One region of the Salinarimonas chemoclinalis genome, then DNA from elsewhere that is predicted to be linked to it. Evidence: predicted binding sites of a transcription regulator. Region 1 holds the regulator's gene; each other region holds the start of a gene.

What was found. The regulator HrcA, encoded in region 1, represses chaperone genes, less so after heat shock. The targets are predictions, from matches to a motif close to GTTAGCACTCNCNNNNNGNGAGTGCTAAC.
Region 2: the regulator HrcA is predicted to act here: its motif matches at 2,477-2,505, upstream of groES (co-chaperone GroES).
Region 3: the regulator HrcA is predicted to act here: its motif matches at 3,206-3,234, upstream of groES (co-chaperone GroES).

The regions. Positions count from the first base shown of each region.
Region 1 is NZ_JBGMWH010000014.1:64,405-69,843, forward strand. It holds gene AB9M23_RS17895 (3-deoxy-D-manno-octulosonic acid transferase) at 1-1,110, shown strand, start outside; gene lpxK (tetraacyldisaccharide 4'-kinase) at 1,110-2,102, shown strand; gene AB9M23_RS17905 (DUF2093 domain-containing protein) at 2,099-2,326, opposite strand; gene hrcA (heat-inducible transcriptional repressor HrcA) at 2,423-3,535, opposite strand; gene AB9M23_RS17915 (DUF3108 domain-containing protein) at 3,635-4,474, opposite strand; gene rpmB (50S ribosomal protein L28) at 4,757-5,056, shown strand; gene AB9M23_RS17925 (queuosine precursor transporter) at 5,149-5,439, shown strand, end outside.
Region 2 is NZ_JBGMWH010000015.1:67,293-72,731, reverse strand. It holds gene AB9M23_RS18415 (DMT family transporter) at 1-561, opposite strand, end outside; gene AB9M23_RS18410 (AraC family transcriptional regulator) at 599-1,456, shown strand; gene AB9M23_RS18405 (DMT family transporter) at 1,530-2,426, shown strand; gene groES (co-chaperone GroES) at 2,576-2,866, shown strand; gene groL (chaperonin GroEL) at 2,962-4,617, shown strand; gene AB9M23_RS18390 (alpha-amylase family glycosyl hydrolase) at 4,926-5,439, shown strand, end outside.
Region 3 is NZ_JBGMWH010000001.1:656,368-661,806, reverse strand. It holds gene AB9M23_RS02975 (TetR/AcrR family transcriptional regulator) at 1-500, shown strand, start outside; gene AB9M23_RS02970 (DUF2852 domain-containing protein) at 607-993, shown strand; gene groL (chaperonin GroEL) at 1,088-2,713, opposite strand; gene groES (co-chaperone GroES) at 2,757-3,071, opposite strand; gene AB9M23_RS02955 (usg protein) at 3,423-3,692, shown strand; gene AB9M23_RS02950 (exopolysaccharide biosynthesis protein) at 3,760-4,380, shown strand; gene uvrB (excinuclease ABC subunit UvrB) at 4,424-5,439, shown strand, end outside.

The DNA of each region.
Region 1 (5,439 bases):
GCCTCGATCGGCGAGACGCTGGCGATCCTCCCCCTCGTCGAGCGGCTGACGCGCCGCGGCGTCGCCGTCCTCGTGACCTCGGGCACGCGGACCTCGGCGCAGCTCGTGGCGCGGCGCCTGCCGCCGGGCGCGATCCATCAGTTCGTGCCCCTCGACGTGCCGCTCTACGTCAAGCGCTTCCTCGACCATTGGCGGCCCGATCTCGCGCTCTTCGCCGAATCGGAGCTGTGGCCGAACTTCGTCCATGCGCTCGATCGGCGCGGCATCCCCCTCGTCCTGGTCAACGGGCGGCTCTCCGAGCGCTCCTTCCGGCGCTGGATGCGTGCGCCGAAGGCGGCGGAGGCGATCCTGTCGCGCTTCGCCTTCTGCCTCGCGCAGACGCAGGCGGACGCGGAGCGCCTGGCGCGGCTCGGCGCGCCGCGGGTCGCGGTTGCGGGGAACCTCAAGTTCGATTCGCCCGCGCCGCCCGCGGATCCGCGCACGGTGGCGAGCCTCCAGGCGCTCACCGCCGGGCGTCCGATCTGGATGGCGGCCTCGACGCATCCGGGCGAGGAGGAGATGGCGATCGCGGTGCACCGCGCGCTGTCCAAGCGCTACCCGAGCCTCCTGACCATCGTGGCGCCGCGCCATCCCGACCGCGGTCCGGACATCGCGGCGACGGCGCTCGAATCGGGCCTCGTCGCCGTGCGGCGGGCGGACGGGATGCAGCCGGACCGGTCGGTGGATCTCTACGTCGCCGACACGATCGGCGAGCTCGGCCTGTTCTATCGCCTCGCGCCGGTCGTGTTCATGGGCGGCTCGCTCGTGCCGCACGGGGGGCAGAACCCGATCGAGCCGGCGAAGCTCGGCGCGGCGATCCTGCACGGAACGCACGTGCACAACTTCACCGACGTGTACGCCGCAATCGACCGCGCCCGCGGCGCGCTGCCGGTCGAGGACGCGCGCGCGCTCGCGGCGGCGCTGGTCCAGCTCCTGTCGGACCCGGGGCGCATGCGCACGATGGGGCGCGCCGGCACGGCGGCGGTCGATGCCCTCGGCGGGGCGCTGGAGCGCACGATTCGGGCGATCGACCCGTTCCTCGTCGATCTGCGCGCGGGCGCGTCCGGCTGATGCGGGCGCCGGGCTTCTGGACGGCGGGCACGCCGAGCCTCCCCGCCCGCCTGCTGGCGCCCGCCGGCGCCCTGTACGGTGCCGTCGCCGCCCGGCGGATGGCGCGGGACGGTGCGCGCGCGGGCCTCCTTGTGATCTGCGTGGGCAACTTCACCGCGGGCGGCGCCGGCAAGACGCCGACCGCCGTGGCCCTCGCCGCCCTCCTCGTCGAGAACGGCTTCTCGCCGGCCTTCCTGACGCGCGGGCACGGCGGGCGGGCGCGCGCGCCGCTCCTCGTCGATCCCGCCCGCCACGACCATCGCGCGGTGGGCGACGAGGCGTTGCTCCTCGCCCGCGCCCGGCCGACGATCGTCTCGCCGGACCGCGTCGTCGGCGCCGCGATGGCCGCCGAGGCGGGGGCCGACGCGATCGTCATGGACGACGGCCTGCAGAATCCCGCGCTCGCCAAGGACCTCGCCTTCGCCGTCGTGGACGGCGAGACCGGAGTCGGCAACGGGCTGTGCCTGCCCGCGGGGCCGCTGCGCGCGCCGCTCGCCGCGCAATGGCCGCGGGTCGACGCGCTCGTGCTGATGGGTCGCGGCGCGGCCGGTGCACGGCTGGCGGAGGAGGCCCGCGCACGTGGCAAGCCCGTCTTCCAGGCGCGACTCGCTCCGGACCCGGTGGTGGGCGAGCGGCTCGACGGTGCGCGCGTCCTCGCCTTCGCCGGGATAGGCCGGCCGGAGAAGTTCTTCCGAACGCTCGAGGATTGCGGCGCGAGCGTCGTCGAGCGCGTCGCCCTTCCCGACCACCATGTCTACCGCCGCGGCGAGGCGGAGGCGCTCCTCGACCATGCCCGCGCCCGCGGGCTGGTGCCGATCACGACCGAGAAGGACGCGGCTCGCCTCCCGGCGCTGGAGGGGCTCCTCGCGCTGCCGGTCGCGGCGCGGTTCGAGGACGTCGAGGGCGTACGGGCGCTGCTCGCCGCGCGCCTGCGCGTCGCGACGTCGGTCTAGCCCTCCGCCGGGGGGGCGTTCTTCGCGTAGCCGAGACGCACCAGCGCCGCCTGAGGGCTCGCGTAGGCTTCCTGGCGCGGGACGCTCCAGTAGCGCAGCCGCTCGAGCGGGATCGCCTCTCCGGTCACGCCGCAGCGCACGAAGGTACCGGGCTTCACCACGCGGAAGCTCGAATCCAGGTACTCGACCTCCGCCTCGCCGCCCGGCCGCTCGATCTTGTTCATCGCGTCATCCGTTCCGCGGGCGGGGGGGCCCGCCGCTCCTCGGAGCAATAGCGGAAACCCGGGTGCGGGTTCAACTCGGCGCCGCAGGCGGGCGGACTACCTCCCGCCACCCTCCAGCATCCGCGAGAGCACCTTGGCCGTGTAGTCGACCATCGGCACGATGCGCGCGTAGTTGAGCCGCGTCGGGCCGATGACGCCGAGCACGCCGACGATCTTCTGCCCGCCGTCGCGGAAGGGCGCGGCGACGAGGGAGGAGCCCGACAGCGAGAACAGCTTGTTCTCCGAGCCGATGAAGATGCGCACGCCCTCGCCCGCCTCGGCGCGGCCGAGCAGGTCGATCACGTCGGTCTGGGTCTCGAGGTCCTCGAACAGGAGACGGATGCGCTCCAGGTCCTCGAGCGCCTGCAGGTCGGCGAGCAGGTTCGCCTGGCCGCGCACGATCAGGTGGCGCTCGACGGCGCCCTCCGTGGGCAGCGCCACGCCCGCCTCGATCAGCCGGGCGGTGAGCGCGTCGAGCTCGCGCTCCATCGCCTCGCGCAGGGCGCGGGTCTCGTCGCGGACCTCCGCGAGCGTCTTGCCGCGGATGCGCGCGTTGAGGAAGTTCGCGGCCTCGGTCAGGGCCGAGGCCGGCAGGCCCGGGGGCAGGTCGAGCAGGCGGTTCTCGACCGAGCCGTCCTCCGAGACCAGGACGACGAGGGCGCGGGCGGGGTCGAGGCGCACGAACTCGATGTGCTTGAGCCGCGGGTCCTGCTTCGAGGTGACGACGACGCCCGCCCCGCGCGAGAGGCCCGAGAGCATGGCGGAGGCTTCCGCGAGCGCGCTCTCGAAGTCGCGCGCCTGCGCGGCCGCGCGCATCTGCGCCTCGATGTTGCCGCGCTCCTCGAGCGAGAGGTCGCCGAGTTCGAGCATGGCGTCGACGAAGAAGCGCAGGCCCGTCTCCGTCGGCAGCCGCCCGGCGGAGGTGTGCGGCGCGAAGATCAGGCCGGCCTGCTCGAGGTCGGCCATCACGTTGCGCACGGAGGCCGGCGAGAGCGGCGCGTGGAGAAGCTTGGAGATGTTGCGCGAGCCCACCGGCTCGCCGGTGGCGAGGTAGCTCTCGACGATCTGCCGGAAGATCTCGCGCGAGCGCTCGTTGAGTTCGGTCAGCGCCTGCGCCTGGCCGGGAGGACGGCCGACGAGGTCGGCGCGGGATGGGCTCTCGCCTGTCATCGCGAGTGATCTTGCATCTGATCGTGCATGGTGTCGGTCATGCACGATTATGTGACCCGCCCCTCGCCCATGCGCAAGCGGCGGATCGGCGCGGTCGCGTCAGTTCGAGGCGCGCCGTGCCACCCCACCGCCGTCGATCGACACCCGCGAGGCCTCGATGATGCTCATGCCGATCTGCGTGCGCACCTCGATTCGCATCGGCAGCAGCACGCCCCCCGCGTCCACCGGGGCGAGCCAGACCGCCATGTCGCGGTTGTCCTCCATGAAGCGCACGGCCTCCTTGCCCTGGCGATGGCCCGAGACGGCGCGGAAGCGCGCCGTGCAGATCAGCACGGGGCCGGAATAGCCCGGCTTGTCGAGGTCGCGCGTGCCGCCGTAGCTCAGCACGATGTCGAAGCGCGAGGCGCCGTCGAACACCGGCAGGGTGCGCTCGCACTGGCCCGGGTCGGTCGGCGCGAGTCGCCCGCGCGCGGGGAAGAGAAAGGCGCTCACCGGGTCGACCACGCCGCGGCGATGGGCGGAGCGCACCGGCACCCGGTCGGGGTGCTCGGGGAGCGGGGGCAGGATCTCGACCGCCGAGACCGCGCCGCCGGAGAGGCCCATGCGCACGGTCCGGCTCGCGCGGCTCGACGCCGAATTCACCGCGAAGCTCGCGGGCGTCACCCGCTCGCCGTCGACGCGGCCCGTCGCGGTGGCCGCCCCGCGCCCGTCGGTGATCAGGCCCGCGAGCCCGACCAGGCGGGCCTGGACGGAAATCTCGTAGCGTCGCCCGTCGGAGGCGGACGTGACGTCCGCCTCGCCGATGGGAAATCCCGCGAGCCAGATGCCGTAGGTGGCGTCGAAGGACGAGCCGCTCGCGGCGGCCCCGCCCGGTGACGCGGCGAGGGCCGCCCCGAAGGCGGCGGCGAGCAGGGCTTGTGCGAGGCGGCGCGCGCGCATGGCGTTTCCTTGGGTCCCGTCGGGTCCCGTCGGCGCCGGGAGCCGGCGCACGACGTCGTCGTGAGAGGCTCCCCGGCGAATCGGGCGTTGTCGAGGCGATCTCGACCATCGAGCCGGAAGGTTAACGCTCTCCTATCCTTGACGCGCCGGGGGCTTTGCGCCTATAGGCTCCAACCTTCCAGGGACACCGGTGTCCGGTCGCCCCGCATCGGCGCGCGTCGCGCGCGGGAGCGTGGGGGAGAGACGCGGCCGCACCTCATCGACGATAGGACGTAAGAGATCATGTCGCGCCGTTGCGAACTGACCGGCAAGGCCGTTCTGACCGGCCACCTCGTGAGCCACTCGAACCGCAAGACGAAGCGCCGCTTCCTGCCCAACCTCGTCAACGTGACGCTCCAGTCCGACGCGCTGGGCCGCTCGGTGCGCATGCGCATCTCGGCCGCCGCGCTGCGCACGGTCGAGCATCGCGGCGGGCTCGACGCCTTCCTCGCCAAGGCGAAGGACGTGGAGCTGTCGCAGACGGCGCTCGGCGTGAAGCGCGAGATCGCGAAGAAGCAGATGGCGGACGCCGCCGCCGGCTGACCCGCGGCCCACGTTCCATCTCTCGCCGAGACGACATCGACGGGCGGCCTCGCGGTCGCCCTTCGCCGTTTCCAGCATCCGAAGGCCCGCCCATGTCCGCCCTGCGCAGCGACGACCGCAGCCCGATGCTCCTCGCCGTCGCGGCGATGGCGCTCGTGGTGGTCGCCTCGAACATCCTCGTGCAGCACCCGATCCAGGCCTTCGGCCTGCAGGACTGGCTGACCTGGGGCGCCTTCACCTATCCCTTCGCCTTCCTGGTGACCGACCTCGCCAACCGCCGCTTCGGCCCCGCCGGCGCACGCCGGGTGGTCTATGCCGGCTTCGCGCTGGCGGTGGCGCTGTCGATCTATTTCGCGACGCCGCGGATCGCGATCGCGTCGGGC
Region 2 (5,439 bases), on a different contig from region 1:
GTAGAGCGCCCAGACGACGGCGGCGGCGACGAAGAGGAGGTCGCCCGACAGCGTCCCCGCCGCGAGCCTCCATCCCGCCTCCCGCGCCTCCGACGCGACGACGACGAGCACCGCCGCGAAGGCGCAGGCGAAGCCGAGAGCCTGGGCACCTCGCACGGGCAGGCGGAGCAGGACGAGCGAGAGCGCCGCCGTCCAGGCCGGCGTGGTGGCGATGATCACGAGGCCGTGGAGCGGCGTCGACAGGTCGAGCGCGATCGTGAACAGGATGTTGTAGGCGAACACGCCGAGGAAGCCGATGCGCGCGAAGAGCGCGAGCTCCGTCGCGCTCGCCCGCGCGACGCGCCGAGTCGCCACGACGACCACCCCGACCGCCAGCGCCCCTACCGCGAACCGCGCCGCCGCGAGGAAGACCGGGTCGAGCACCTCGAGCGCGATCTTGCCGGCCACGAACACCCCTGCCCAGAGCAGGGTCGCCAGCGCGAGCTGGGCATAGGTGGCGAGGGGCGCGTCCGCGGCGGAGCCGGCACCTCGGGCCTTTGCGTGCGTGGTCTCGTCGGGCATGCTCGTCTCCTGTCGAAGCGCGATCGGAGCCTCGCCCATGCCCCACGCCTCGCAGGGCGGTCTTGAACGATCGTGCGCGACCGCGCGCGATGCGATTCGGCTCGGCACCGGCGCGCCGGGCGTCGAGCGCATCGCCGCGCGCTTCGCCGGCCGCGCCTACGAACCGCACCGGCACGATTCCTACGCGATCGGGCTCACGCTCGGCGGCGTTCAGAGCTTCGACTACCGCGGCACCCGGGCGGACGGGCGCACCGGCTGCGCGCTGGTCATCCATCCCGACGAGCGCCACGACGGGCGCGCGGGCGACGAGGCCGGCTTCGCCTACCGCATGGCCTACGTCGAGCCCCGGCTCGTGCGCGAGGCGGCGGGGGAAGCGCTCGGCGCCCTGCCCTTCCTGCGCGATCCCGTCTCGCGCGACCCGCGCCTCGTCGCCGCCGTGAGAGGCCTCCTCGCCGATCTCGACGCGCCGCTGGAGCCGCTCGCCGCGGATGCCGCGCTGGCGGCGCTCGCCGACTCCCTCGTCGCCCTCGACCCGTCGGCGGTGCGACGCCCCGCGCGGCCCGGCATCGCCGCCGCCCTGGAGAGAGCCCGCGACCACCTCGCCGCCCACGCCACCGCGGCGGGCGAGCCCGTCCGCTCGCAGGCGCTCGAAGCTCTCACGGGTCTCGACCGCTACACGTTCGCCCGCCAGTTCCGCGGCCGCTACGGCACGAGCCCCCACCGCTACCTCGTCATGCGCCGCCTCGAGCAGGCCCGCGTCGCGATCCGCACCGGCACCCCGCTGGCGGAGGCCGCGCTGGCCGCCGGCTTCGCCGACCAGAGCCACATGACGCGGCAGTTCAAGGCGGCCTTCGGGATCACGCCGGAGCGGTGGCGGCGAACGATCTCCACGTGAGCGGCCGCGGAGGCCTTACGCGTCGGCCCGGTGCGTGCGAGAAGGTCGCCTCGCCAACCGGACCCCGTCCCCCATGCCCGCCCCCACCGGCCGCGACGCGGCCCCCGCCTCCCTCCCCCGCGCGATCCGCGACGCGGTGCTCGGCATCGGGCTCCTGTCGGCGATGGACGCGGCCGTGAAGCTCGCGACCGCCAGCCTGCCGGTCGTGCAGGTCACGTTCCTGCGCTTCGCCTTCGGGGCGTTCGCGATCGCGGCGGTGGTGGCGTGGACGCGACCGCGGGTCCCCTCCTGGGAGACGCTGCGGATCAACTTCGTGCGCGGGCTCCTCGTGGTGGCGACCGGCCTGAGCTTCTTCACCGCCCTCTCCCGCCTGCCGCTCGCGGAGGCGACGGCGCTGTCGTTCCTCGCGCCGGGCTTCATGGCGCTGTTCGGCGCGCTGATCCTGAAGGAGCGGGTCGGCGCCCGCGCGCTCGCCGCGCTCGCGATCGGCTTCGCCGGCATGCTGGTGATCGTGTTCGGCCAGGGAGGCTTCTCTCGTGGTTTCGCGTCCGGCGTGACGCTCGATCCGATCGGCGTCGCCGCGGGGCTGGCCGCGGCGGTGTTCTACGCGCTGGCCATGGTGCTGGTGCGCGCCCGCGCGCGCATCGACGGCGTCGTCACCATCGTGGCGCTGCAGCACCTGTTCCCCGCCCTCGTGCTCGCGGGCCCCGCCGCCGTCGTCTGGGAGCCCCTGACCGGCGACCTCGCCCTCCTGTTCTGCCTCGTCGGCACGCTGGGCGTCGGCGGCCACCTGCTCTTGGCCCGCGCCTTCCGCTCGGCGGAAGCCGCCCGCATCGCGCCGATCGACTACACCGCGCTCGTCTGGGCGGCGGCCCTGGGGCTCGTGATGTTCGGGGAGGTGCCGGGCTGGGCGACGCTCGCCGGCGCGGGGCTGATCGTGGCGGGGGCTGTGGTGGCGTCGCGGCGATAGGCGTGTCGTCCTTGACACGACGCCCCAACCCGCCTATCTCGCGAGCATGCTTTGGCACTCCCTTCGCGTGAGTGCCAACAGCCACGAGCAACCCTGACGGCGGGCGTGTTCTATCCGACCGCGCCCCGCCTGCATAGAGGACGCCATCCATGAACTTCCGTCCCCTGCACGACCGCGTCGTCGTCCGCCGTATCGAGGCGGAGGAGAAGACGAAGGGCGGGATCATCATCCCCGACACCGCCAAGGAGAAGCCCCAGGAGGGCGAGATCGTGGCGGTGGGCCCCGGCGCCCGCGACGAGACCGGCAAGGTCCAGCCGCTCGACGTCAAGGCCGGCGACCGCGTGCTCTTCGGCAAGTGGTCGGGCACCGAGGTGCGCATCGACGGCCAGGATCTCCTCATCATGAAGGAGAGCGACATCATGGGCGTCGTCGCCGCCTGAGGCGCGCGGTCCGCCGCCCCGTCCGTTGACCGGGCCTCGCGCGCGTCGGCTCCTCCCGAGCCGCCCCGAGGCCGCATACTCGAGGATTTGAGCACATGGCAGCCAAGGAAGTGAAGTTCTCGGCCGACGCCCGCGAGCGCATGCTGCGCGGCGTCGACATTCTCGCCGACGCGGTGAAGGTGACGCTCGGCCCGAAGGGCCGCAACGTCGTCATCGAGAAGTCGTTCGGCGCCCCGCGCATCACCAAGGACGGCGTCACCGTCGCCAAGGAGATCGAGCTCGCCGACAAGTTCGAGAACATGGGCGCGCAGATGGTGCGCGAAGTGGCCTCGAAGACCAACGACCTCGCCGGCGACGGCACGACGACCGCGACCGTTCTCGCCCAGTCGATCGTCAAGGAGGGCGCCAAGGCGGTGGCCGCGGGCATGAACCCGATGGACCTCAAGCGCGGCGTCGACATGGCCACCGCCGCGGCGGTCGCCGACATCCAGGCCCGCGCCCGCAAGGTCGCCTCGACCGGCGAGGTCGCTCAGGTCGGCACCATCTCCGCCAACGGCGACGCGCTGATCGGCGAGATGATCGCCAACGCCATGCAGAAGGTCGGCAACGAGGGCGTCATCACGGTCGAGGAGGCGAAGACCGCCGAGACCGAGGTCGACATCGTCGAGGGCATGCAGTTCGATCGCGGCTATCTCTCCCCGTACTTCATCACGAACGCGGAGAAGATGATCGCCGAACTCGACGATCCCTACATCCTCATCCACGAGAAGAAGCTCTCCTCGCTCCAGGCGATGCTGCCGATCCTCGAGTCGGTCGTGCAGTCGGGCAAGCCGCTGCTGATCGTCGCCGAGGACATCGAGGGCGAGGCGCTCGCCACGCTCGTCGTCAACAAGCTGCGCGGCGGCCTCAAGGTCGCGGCCGTCAAGGCTCCGGGCTTCGGCGATCGCCGCAAGGCCATGCTCGAGGACATCGCCATCCTCACCGGCGGCACCGCCGTCTCCGAGGACCTCGGCATCAAGCTCGAGAACGTGACGCTCGACATGCTCGGCCGCGCCAAGCGCGTGCGCATCGAGAAGGAGAACACCACGATCATCGACGGCGCCGGCTCGAAGGACGACATCGAGGCCCGCGTCCAGCAGATCAAGGCGCAGATCGAGGAGACCTCCTCGGACTACGACCGTGAGAAGCTCCAGGAGCGTCTCGCCAAGCTCGCGGGCGGCGTGGCCGTCATCCGCGTCGGCGGTGCGACCGAGGTCGAGGTCAAGGAGAAGAAGGACCGCGTCGACGACGCGCTGAACGCCACCCGCGCGGCGGTCGAGGAAGGCATCGTCCCCGGCGGCGGCACCGCGCTGCTGCGCGCCAAGAAGGCGGTCGAGAAGCTCACCTCGGACAACCCGGACATCCGCGCCGGCATCAAGATCGTGCTGCGCGCGCTCGAGGCGCCGATCCGCCAGATCGCCGAGAACTCGGGCGTCGAGGGCTCGATCGTCGTGGGCAAGATCCAGGACAACGCCTCCGAGACCTACGGCTTCAACGCCCAGACCGAGGAGTACGTCGACATGCTGCAGGCCGGCATCGTCGACCCCGCCAAGGTCGTGCGCACCGCGCTCCAGGACGCCGCCTCCGTGGCGGGCCTGCTGATCACCACCGAGGCGATGATCGCCGAGGCGCCCAAGCGCGAGTCCGCCGGCGGCGGCGGTGGCGGCGGCGGCATGGGCGGCATGGGCGGCATGGGCGACATGGGCTTCTGAGCCCGGCGCTCGTCCCGCGTCACCGACACGCGAGACGCGACGAACGCGGAGGCCCCCGGGGAGACCCGGGGGCATCTTCGCTGTTGCGCTCACATTCGTGTCGATTCTCGACGATGACTCGGCCCATGGCTGCGGGGGCGGACGCGTGGTGGCGGGCGGAGGAGGAGCCGCGCGCGGGCCGCCGCTTCGACGCCCTCGTCTACCGCGCCGACCCGCGCCGCAGTTTGGATCGATTTTCCCTGGCATCGACGCGCCCGATCGCCTATGCGGGGTGCAATCCCGAATAACCTCATGCCGGAGCCGCGTGCATGACGCACAGCCCCGACGCCACGCCCTGGTGGCGAAGCGCCGTCGTCTACCAGATCTACCCGCGCTCCTACCAGGACACGACCGGCGACGGCGTCGGCGACCTCGCCGGCATCGCGCGCCGCCTCGACCACGTGGTCGCGCTGGGCGTCGACGCGATCTGGATCTCGCCGTTCTATCCCTCGCCGATGCGGGACTTCGGCTACGACGTCTCGGATTATTGCGCCGTCGACCCGATCTTCGGCACGCTCACCGATTTCGACGATCTCGTCGCCGCCGCGCACGCGCGCGGCCTGAAGCTGCTGCTCGACTTCGTGCCGAGCCACACCTCGGATGCGCATCCGTGGTTCCGCGAGAGCCGCGCCTCTCGCCAGAGCGCCAAGCGCGACTGGTACGTCTGGGCCGACCCGGCGCCCGGCGGCTGGCCGCCGAACAATTGGCTGTCGGAGTTCGGCGGGCCGGCCTGGAGCCTCGACGAGGCGACCGGCCAATATTGGCTGCACATCTACCTGCGCG
Region 3 (5,439 bases), on a different contig from region 1:
CGCGCGCGGCGGGGGTGAGCCCCGCGGCGCCCTACCGGCATTTCGCCGGGCGCGAGGAGCTGATCGAGGCGGTGGCGCTCCAGGGCTTCACGCTCTTCGCGGAGCGGTTGGAGAGCGCCACCGAGGGCGGCGAGAACGCGCCGCTCAAAGCCTTCACGGCGGCGGGGAACGCCTATCTCGACTTCGCCCGCTCGAACCCGGGCTACTACATCGCCATGTTCGAATCGGGCGTGGCGATCTCCGCCAACGCGCAGCTGAACCGAATGGCGGACCGGGCGATGGCGGTCCTGCGGCTGTCGGCCGAGCGGCTCTCCGCGCATCTGCCCGCGGCTAAGCGCCCGCCGGCGGGCATGGTCGCGAACCACATCTGGGCCTTCAGCCACGGCGTCGTCGAACTGTTCGGACGCGGCCGCCCGGGCGCACGCGCGCCCTACTCCGCCGAGGAGATGCTGGAGAGCGGCACCGCCATCTACCTGCGCGGCCTCGGTCTCATCCCCTGAACGCGCGAACGGGAGGCTCGGAGAAATCGCCACCATCGGCTTGACAGTTCGGGACTGGTGGCCCATCTATGTGAATGTGAATAACATTCACATCAAGAGGATCGCCATGCAGACCACGACCATGAGCATGAGCGCGGCGACGGACTGGATCGTCCGCTGTCGCGACTGGCTCGACGAACGCGGAAAAGGCGCCTGGATCGCCGCCATCGTGGCGGGGTTCATCGTCTTCTGGCCCATCGGCTTGGGCCTTCTTCTCTACATGATCGGGAGCAAGCGGATGGCATGCAAGGCCTGGGGCCGGAAGAACCGGCACGCCGTGTCGGGTGCGACGGGCAACGCCGCCTTCGACAGCTATCGCGCCGAGACCCTCAAGCGCCTCGAGGAGGAACGCGACGCGTTCATGTCGTTCCTCGAGGAGCTGCGCCAGGCCAAGGACCGCGCCGAGTTCGACCAGTTCATGGCCCGCCGCAGTGGCGGCGGCAACGCCGCCTGACGACCGATCCGCCGACGGAACATGGAAGAAGCGGCCGTTCGCTCCCGCGGACGGCCCCTTCTCGATTCCACGCACCATCGATGCGTCGTCGACCTCAGAAGTCCATGTCCGGCGCGCCGGCGGGAGCCGGGGCGGCCTTCTTGGGCTTCTCGGCGATCATCGCCTCGGTGGTGACGAGGAGGCCCGCCACGGAGGCGGCGTCCTGCAGCGCCGTGCGCACGACCTTCGCCGGGTCGATCACGCCGAAGGAGAACATGTCGCCGTACTGGCTCGTCTGCGCGTTGAAGCCGAAGCCGTAGTCGCCGTTCTCGAGCACCTTGCCGACGATCACCGAGCCGTCCTCGCCCGCGTTGAGCGCGATCTGGCGCGCCGGCGCCTGGATCGCGCGGCGCACGATCTCGATGCCGGTCTTCTGGTCGTCGTTGGCGGGCGCGAGGCCGGCCAGCGCCTCGACCGCGCGCAGCAGCGCCACGCCGCCGCCCGGCAGGATGCCCTCCTCGACCGCGGCCTTGGTGGCGTGCATCGCGTCGTCGACGCGATCCTTGCGCTCCTTCACCTCGACCTCGGTGGCGCCGCCCACGCGGATCACCGCCACGCCGCCCGCGAGCTTGGCGAGGCGCTCCTGGAGCTTCTCGCGATCGTAGTCGGAGGTGGTCTCCTCGATCTGCGCCTTGATCTGGGCGACGCGCGCCTCGATCTCGGCCTTGGAGCCGGCGCCGTCGACGATCGTGGTGTTCTCCTTCTCGATCACGACCTTCTTGGCGCGGCCGAGCATGTTCAGCGTGACCTTGTCGAGCTTGATGCCCAGGTCCTCGCTGATCGCCGTGCCGCCGGTGAGGATCGCGATGTCCTGCAGCATGGCCTTGCGGCGATCGCCGAAGCCGGGCGCCTTCACCGCCGCGATCTTGAGGCCGCCGCGCAGCTTGTTGACGACGAGCGTGGCGAGCGCCTCGCCCTCGACGTCCTCGGCGATGATGACGAGCGGCTTGCCCGACTGCACCACCGCCTCGAGCACGGGCAGCAGTTCCTGGAGGTTCGAGAGCTTCTTCTCGTGGATGAGGACGTAGGCGTCCTCGAGCTCGACGCGCATCTTCTCGGCGTTGGTCACGAAGTAGGGCGAGAGATAGCCGCGGTCGAACTGCATGCCCTCGACGATGTCGAGCTCGGTCTCGAGGCTCTTGGCCTCCTCCACCGTGATGACGCCCTCGTTGCCGACCTTCGCCATGGCCTCGGCGAGGAAGCGACCGATCTCGGCGTCGCCGTTTGCCGAGATCGTGCCGACCTGGGCGATTTCGTCGTTGTTGGCGATCTTGCGGGCGTTCTTCTTCAGGTCCGCCACGATCGCCTCGACGGCCATGTCGATGCCGCGCTTGAGGTCCATCGGGTTCATGCCGGCGGCCACCGCCTTGGCGCCCTCCTTCACGATGGCCTGGGCGAGCACGGTCGCCGTCGTCGTGCCGTCGCCGGCGAGGTCGTTCGTCTTCGACGCGACTTCGCGCACCATCTGGGCGCCCATGTTCTCGAACTTGTCGGAAAGCTCGATCTCCTTGGCGACGGTGATGCCGTCCTTGGTGATTCGGGGCGCGCCGAACGACTTCTCGATCACGACGTTGCGGCCCTTCGGGCCGAGCGTGACCTTCACCGCATCGGCGAGGATGTCGACGCCGCGCAGCATCTTCTCGCGCGCGTCGGCGGAAAACTTGACGTCCTTGGCAGCCATTGTCGTCACTCCGAAAGAGACATGACGTTGATGTTCGGGGGGATCAGGCGGCCTTCTTCGCCGCCTCGGCGGCGTCGAGCACGCCCATGATGTCGGACTCCTTCATGATCAGGAGGTCCTCGCCGTCGATGCGCACCTCGGTGCCCGACCACTTGCCGAAGAGCACGCGGTCGCCGGCCTTCACCTCGAGCGCGACCACCTCGCCCTTCTCGTCGCGGGCGCCCGGGCCGACCGCCACCACCTCGCCCTGCTGGGGCTTCTCCTTGGCGGTGTCGGGGATGATGATGCCGCCGGCCGTCTTGGTATCGGCCTCGATGCGGCGAACGACCACCCGGTCGTGCAGGGGACGGAACTTCATGGCTTCTCAGTCTCCGAATGATGCGAGATCGTCATGATCCTCACGCGGCGGGTGCGCGCGGATGACGCGCCGCACCCGCCCGAGCGCGGAGGTAATCCGGCCATGGCCGCGCTTCAAGAGGGGGCGACGAAAATTTTGGCACTCGCTGCGGCCGACTGCCAGCAGCCTACGGCCCGAGCGTGGCAGCAGCCCGACCGACATGCTGCCAACACCTTGATATCATGCATGAATCTCCTTTCTCGGGCTTGCGCCCGCTTCCCGCTGTGGCATCATGAACGAGCCGGCGTCCGCGTCGGGAGTGCCACCTGTGCGGGGCCGGCGATCGTCGTCACACGCATGGAGGCCCCCGGCATGGCGTCGACCGCGTTCGCGAAGCAGCTCGAAGGCTACGGCCTGACCACCGCCCGGATTCTCTACCGGCTGCCGGACCACCCCGGCATCCTCCAGACCTACGTCTGGCAGGACTGGGACCGCGCTCCGACCTTTCCGGAGCTCAACGACTTCCTCGCCTTCTGGCGCCGCGAGCTGGACGGCCCGCTCCACTCGGTCACGGTGGCGCACCAGGGGCTGATCCGCCCGGCGGAGTTCAAGGCGGTGGACGGCATCGTCACGCTGCACTGAGCCGCTGGCGCGCGGGCGGGTGCCCCCCTATGTGAGGGGGCCCGAACTCGCACCCCCGGCCGGTCCCGTGCAGCGCACCTCGGAGATCCTCGAGCGGCTCGTCGCGCACGAGATGGACGAGACGATCACGCTCGGCGAGATCGTCGCGCGGCTGCGGGCGCGGGCATTCGGGATCCTGCTGATCCTGTTCGCGGCGCCGATGCTGATCCCGACGCCGCCGGGCTTCTCCACCGTCGCGGGCCTGCTGATCGCGTCCGTCGCGGTCCAGTTCGTGCTCCTACGGCGCACGCTGCGCCTGCCGCACAGGCTCCGGCGCCGGACCATCCAGACGGCCTTCATGAGGCGGGTCGTCGCCTGGACGGTGCCGAAGCTGCGGCGCATCGAGCGCTGGTCGCGCCCGCGCGCCGTCTCCTTCACCCGCCTGCGCGCCCGCCGTCCGCTCGGGGTGCTGATTCTCGTGCTGGCCGCCATCATGGCGCTGCCGATCCCGATCGTCGGCAACACGCCGCCGGCGATCGCCATCGTGCTGATGGGCTTCGGCATGATCGAGCGCGACGGCGCCTTCGTCGGCGCGGGCGTGACGGTGGGCCTGATCGCGATCGGCCTGATCGCGGGCCTGGCGCTCGGCCTCGGCGCGGCGTTCGAGGCCTTCGTGCCGGCGAGCTGGCTCGCGGCCCTGCCGTTCTGAGCGGACCCTTTCCCATCGCGGCGACTCCGCCCATATTGCGGCCATGGCGCGATCCCCGAAATCCTCCCCCAACGCTCCGACTTCCGATACCGGCGCGCCCGCGCGCAAGGGCGCGCGGCCGAGGGCGCAGAAACCCGAGCTGAAGCCGCTCGACGAGCATCTGGCGGAGCTGCTGAACCCGGCGCTCTCGAAGAAGAAGAGCGGTGATTCGGCCGGCTCTTCCGGACTCTCGGGCTTCGCCGAAGCGCCCCAGCGCGGGTTCGAGACCGGCTTCGTCGGCGAGCTCGACCCCGGCGTCGCCTCGCCCGCCGCGCGCGATCTCGCGGAGCGCCCCGACGGGCCGCCGCGGAAGCGGCCGAAAAAGCCCTCCGAAATGCCCCCGCCGGAGGACATGGTCGGCGGCGTCTCCGCCACCGTGCAGGCGCTCGAGGATCTGCTCACCTCCGGCAACCCGCTGTTCAAGAACGGCGAGCTGTGGACCCCGCACCGCCCCGCCCGGCCGGAGAAGTCCGAGGGCGGCCGCCCCTTCGTGATGAAGTCGGACTTCGAGCCGGCCGGCGACCAGCCCGCCGCGATCAGGGAGCTGGTCGCGGGCGTGCGGGCGCAGGAGCGCGACCAGGTGCTGCTCGGCGTCACCGGCTCGGGCAAGACCTTCACCATGGCCAAGGTGATCGAGGAGACGCAGCGCCCGGCGCTGATCCTGGCGCCGAACAAGACGCTGGCGGCGCAGCTCTACGGCGAGTTCAAGTCCTTCTTCCCCGACAACGCGGTGGAATACTTCGTCTCCTACTACGACTATTACCAGCCGGAGGCCTACGTCCCGCGCTCGGACACGTTCATCGAGAAGGAGAGCTCCATCAACGAGCAGATCGACCGCATGCGCCACTCGGCCACGCGTGCTTTGCTCGAGCGCGACGACGTCATCATCGTCGCCTCCGTCTCGTGCATCTACGGCATCGGCTCGGTGGAGACCTACACCGCCATGTCCTTCAGCGTGAAGGCGGGCGAGCGCATCGAGCAGCGCCAGCTGATCGCCGATCTCGTGGCGCTGCAATACAA